One region of the Pseudomonas sp. GW822-FHT02D10 genome, then DNA from elsewhere that is predicted to be linked to it. Evidence: riboswitches for the same ligand, from Rfam matches in the RefSeq annotation. Region 1 holds a riboswitch; the other holds the start of a gene.
The links. A riboswitch is a leader RNA that binds a small molecule or an ion and turns the genes downstream of it on or off. The one in region 1 is predicted to bind cobalamin.
Positions count from the first base shown of each region.

Region 2: it holds a riboswitch for cobalamin, as region 1 does, so the genes downstream of both, cobO (cob(I)yrinic acid a,c-diamide adenosyltransferase) here and AC1RPZ_RS10040 (CbtB domain-containing protein) in region 1, are expected to answer to the same signal.

Region 1 covers NZ_JBXAOB010000005.1:51,300-53,682, reverse strand. Annotated here, with positions in the region: gene cobW (cobalamin biosynthesis protein CobW) at 1-784, opposite strand, end outside; cobalamin riboswitch at 887-1,097, opposite strand; cobalamin riboswitch at 1,285-1,510, shown strand; gene AC1RPZ_RS10040 (CbtB domain-containing protein) at 1,610-1,804, shown strand; gene AC1RPZ_RS10035 (CbtA family protein) at 1,816-2,383, shown strand, end outside.
Region 2 covers NZ_JBXAOB010000015.1:27,003-29,385, forward strand. Annotated here, with positions in the region: gene AC1RPZ_RS21325 (cobyrinic acid a,c-diamide synthase CobB) at 1-201, opposite strand, end outside; gene cobO (cob(I)yrinic acid a,c-diamide adenosyltransferase) at 212-823, opposite strand; cobalamin riboswitch at 905-1,137, opposite strand; gene AC1RPZ_RS21335 (hypothetical protein) at 1,295-1,879, shown strand; gene AC1RPZ_RS21340 (class I SAM-dependent methyltransferase) at 1,907-2,383, opposite strand, start outside.

The DNA.
Region 1 (2,383 bases):
TAGAGATCGAGTCGAAAGCGTCGTGGTCGTCACCGTCGTGGTGGTGATCGTGATGGCTGTGACGGCTGTCGATGTGTTCTTCAGAGCCGGCACCCAGGCCGATCAACACGTCCAGCGGCAGACGACCGCTGCTGGCTTCGATGATTTTCACCGCTGGCGGCAGTTCTTCTGCGACTTCCAGGCGCACTTTGGCCAGATCCGCCGGGCTGATCAGGTCGGCTTTGTTGAGGATGACCAGGTCAGCGCTGGCCAGTTGGTCGGCGAACAGTTCGTGCAGTGGCGATTCGTGGTCCAGGTTCGGGTCGAGTTTGCGCTGGGCGTCGACCTGGTCCGGGAACGCGGCGAAGGTGCCGGCGGCCACGGCCGGGCTGTCGACCACGGTGATCACTGCGTCCACAGTGCAGGCGCTGCGGATTTCCGGCCACTGGAAGGCTTGAACCAACGGTTTCGGCAGGGCCAGGCCGGAGGTTTCGATGAGGATGTGATCGAGGTCAGCGCGACGGGCGACCAGTTCACGCATGACCGGGAAGAACTCTTCCTGAACCGTGCAGCACAGGCAGCCGTTGGCCAGCTCATAAACGCGGCCATTGGCTTCCTCTTCAGTGCAACCGATGGAGCATTGCTTGAGGATTTCGCCATCGATGCCCAGCTCGCCGAACTCGTTGACGATCACCGCGATGCGCCGGCCCTGGGCATTATCGAGCATGTGCCGCAGCAAGGTGGTTTTGCCCGAACCGAGGAAGCCGGTAACGATGGTGACAGGAAGTTTGGCCAGTGTTTTCATCGGATGCCCTTTGGCAAGGTGGCGGGCATACGGGACGACAACCGGCAACGCGCACGCGCATGCCTGAAGAGTTCGCCACCGGATCACCCCGCCCGGTTGAAAGTGAGAATCTGTGTCGAGGCAGGTCTCCTGGCTGACGGTGGGCCGGTCTTTCGACTGGCGGCTTCTGCACCTTCCCGCAGCTCTGGGTAGAGCCAGCAGTGGCATGGCAGAAACAGCACCGTTCACAGTTGCGGGGGCAGCCGCGGCATTGACCGCGTTCCCGTCTTAGCTTCGGCGCACGCGCCAAAGAACCTCGAAAGCGCAAGGCTACGCATCGCATCGGGGCGGGTCAATGTTCACCTGAGTGGTGTAGCGGCTGTGATGACGCCATTGCGAGCAAGCTCGCTCCCACATTGGAACGCGATCAACTGTGGGAGCGAGCTTGCTCGCGATGGGCGGCGCCTCGGTATCGCGTTGAGAACGCTTGCCAATTGACGCGTATCCCCGGCCCATGCTCTCCTACACGCCTTGTTACGGGTGCCCTTCACAGGGTGAAACGGGAAATCGGTGAATCATGTGCTTTACTCAAAAGCCATGTCAGTCCGGTGCTGCCCCCGCAACGGTAAGCGAGCGAAGAGTCAGATCCACTGTGCCAACAGTTCGGCATGGGAAGGTGACTCTTGCAGGTTCGGCGAATGCCAGCCCCTCGTGAGCCCGGAGACCGGCCCGCAACACATCAATAACAAACCCGCGGTGGGCGGGCGCTGTTTTAGCCTCTGCGTGCCTGGCTCGCAGGGGTTTTCATGCGCTCGATTCACCCCTGACTGACCAGAGGGAAGCGCCATGTCGATCATTATCAGCAACACTCGCCACGCCACCGCCAGCACCACGTCCACCCTGAGCCAACGCCTCGTTGCCGCTATCGGCGCATCGATTCTGGGCGCAAGCCTTGTGTATTTCGCCGGCTTCTCGCACATCGACGCGGTGCACAACGCCGCCCACGATACCCGTCACAGCTCTGCCTTCCCGTGCCATTGAGACCTGCTGACATGATCAAGCGTATAGCGCAAACCGCAGGTTTCACCGGCTTGCTGGCCGCCCTGCTGCTGACCCTGTTGCAAAGCTTTTGGGTCGCGCCGCTGATTCTTCAGGCGGAAACCTACGAAAAAGCCCCGGCGGCTGAAGTCCATGAACATGCCGAAGGCGCTATGGCGGGCCACACCCATGATGCAGAGGCCTGGGAGCCGGAAGACGGCTGGCAGCGCGTGCTGTCGACCACCGGCGGTAACCTGGTGGTGGCCGTCGGTTTTGCGCTGATGCTCGCCGGTCTCTACACCCTGCGCGCACCGAGCCGCACCTCTCAGGGCCTGCTCTGGGGGCTGGCCGGTTATGCAACCTTCGTTCTGGCACCGACCCTGGGCCTGCCGCCGGAACTGCCGGGGACTGCCGCCGCTGATCTGGCACAACGGCAGATCTGGTGGATCAGCACGGCAGCGTCCACCGCCGTGGGTATCGCCCTGCTCGTGTTCGCCCGGCACTGGCTGCTGAAGGTGCTCGGTGTCGCCATTCTGGCCGTACCGCACATCATCGGCGCGCCACAACCTGAAGTGCATTCGA
Region 2 (2,383 bases), on a different contig from region 1:
CATGTCCAGCTGATACACCGGCGCACCGCTGGCGCGCTCGAGAATCATCGGATCAAGAAAGTCCGGGCCGCATTTAAACACCCGAACCTTACGCCCCTGATTGCGATGCAAACGGGCCAGCGCGGCGGTGACGGTGGTCTTGCCCTGACCGGAAGCCGGCGCGGCAATCAATACCGCCGGGCAGTAACGACTACTATTCATATAAAGAGGCTCACAGCTCAACGCCTTTCTGCGCTTTGATCCCGGCCTGGAAGGCGTGCTTGATCATGCCCATTTCGGTGACCGTGTCGGCCAGTTCGATCATTTCCGGCTTCGCGCCACGACCGGTGACCACCACGTGTTGCATCGGCGGACGCGCCTGTAAATCGCTGAGCACCTGATCGAGATCCAGGTAACCGTGCTTGAGGGCAATGTTCAGCTCATCGAGCACCACCAGGCCAATGTCCGGGTCACGTAGCAGTTCACGGGAGACTTCCCACGCGGCCTCGGCGGCGGCGATATCGCGCTGGCGATCCTGGGTTTCCCAGGTGAAACCTTCGCCCATCACATGGAAGCGCACCTGGTCCGGGAAGCGGCGGAAGAACAGCTCCTCGCCGGTACTGTTACGCCCTTTGATGAACTGCACCACGCCACACTGCATGCCGTGGCCCATCGCCCGGGCGAGCATGCCGAACGCTGAACTGCTTTTGCCCTTGCCGTTGCCGGACAGAACCAGCAGCAGGCCGCATTCGTTCGGCGAATTGGCAATGCGCTCATCGATCACGGCTTTCTTGCGCAGCATGCGCGCCAGATGGCGTTCGTCACGCTCAGGGGAATCAGTCATGGGGGAGCTCTCCGTTGAGGCTGGATAACGGCGGGCAGGCATAGAAATAGACGGCAAGAAGCCTGGCATCGCCCACCGTGATGCCGCTGGATGGATCAGGCCGGTCTCCGGACTCATGAGCGGCTTGCGCCGGACTGCGCGCCTTCCCATGCCATTTCGACACAGTGGCTCAAAGCGCAGTTTTTACTCATTTACCGTTGCGGGGGCAGCGCCGGGATCGTCGCCCGCTCTGTCAAAGAACGCGCCCTCACCGGCTTCCCTGTTTCACTCGGTCGACCACTGGGTCACAGAGCACCTGAAACAAGTCGCGAAGGTTAGAGGGTTGGGGGTGGAGCGTCAATTAAAGCCGGGGGCTCATCGATAGATAGAAACCGACCTCAATCAATAAACTGGCGCCAATCTTGTGCCACACTGAAAGCAGTGATATCAAAGAGCCACAACCTTACACCACAAGAACAAAGGGTGAGCAGCATGCAAGGCATGATCATCAGTAATCCCAAGCTGGAATTCCTGCGTCCGGTGCTGGAACGCTGGTTCGAGTGTATCGACCGCTACAACGCGGTACGCGGCGATAATGAAAGCCCTTACTGGTTTGACGAACGCGCCAACCTGAGCCTGCTTTCGGCAGCGGCATGGATGGCAGAAATGGTCACCCTTGAACAGACTCCGACGAAAAAGCAGATCGAGGAAGGCGAGCGCAATGGCCGCGCCGATCTGTTTATCGCCAGTGGAGAAGAGCGTGCCTATCTTCAGGCCACCCAACGCTGGCCACGGGTCAATAACCTGAACCTCACCCAGGCCCTGCTTGATGCCGTGAGCGATGCGAAAAAAATCAGCTATGCCAGCGACCTGAAGCTCGGCTGCCTGTTCGTCGCCCCACAAAAGACCCAGCACAGCGCTACCCCGGAAGAACTCCAGGACATGGTCGACGACCTGCAAAAGGAACACACCTGCGCCGTGGCCTGGTACTTCCCCTACGCCTACCGCAAATTGCACAACGAAGCCGGCAACTACCATCCGGGCATCGCACTATTGCTCAAAGAGGCACGCGGCTGACAGGTTGAACCTTACGGCGATCAGGGCCTAGCGCTTGCGGCACAAGGTCAGACCATCGCCCAGCGGCAACAACGACAGATCGACACGCGAGTCATCCTTCAAGGCACGATTAAGCGCCTGGATGGCTCGGGTGTCTTCGCTCGCGGGATTTTCTTCCAGTACTCGCCCACTCCACAGCGTGTTGTCGAATACCGCCAGCCCACCGCTACGCAGCAGCCGCAAAGCGCTTTCCAGATAAGCCGGATAGTTGGCCTTGTCGGCATCGATGAAGATCAGATCGAAGCAACCGCCCTGCCCTTGTTGCTCAAGTTGAGCCAGGGTTTGCAACGCGGGCGCCAAACGCAAATCGATGCGCTCAGTAAGGCCTGCCTCCTGCCAGTAACGGCGCGCCGTGGCGTTGTACCCTCCGGGAATGTCACAGCAGATCAGCGAACCGTCATCCGGCAAGGCGGCCGCCATGCACAAAGCGCTGTAGCCGGTGAAAGTGCCTACTTCGAGCAAACG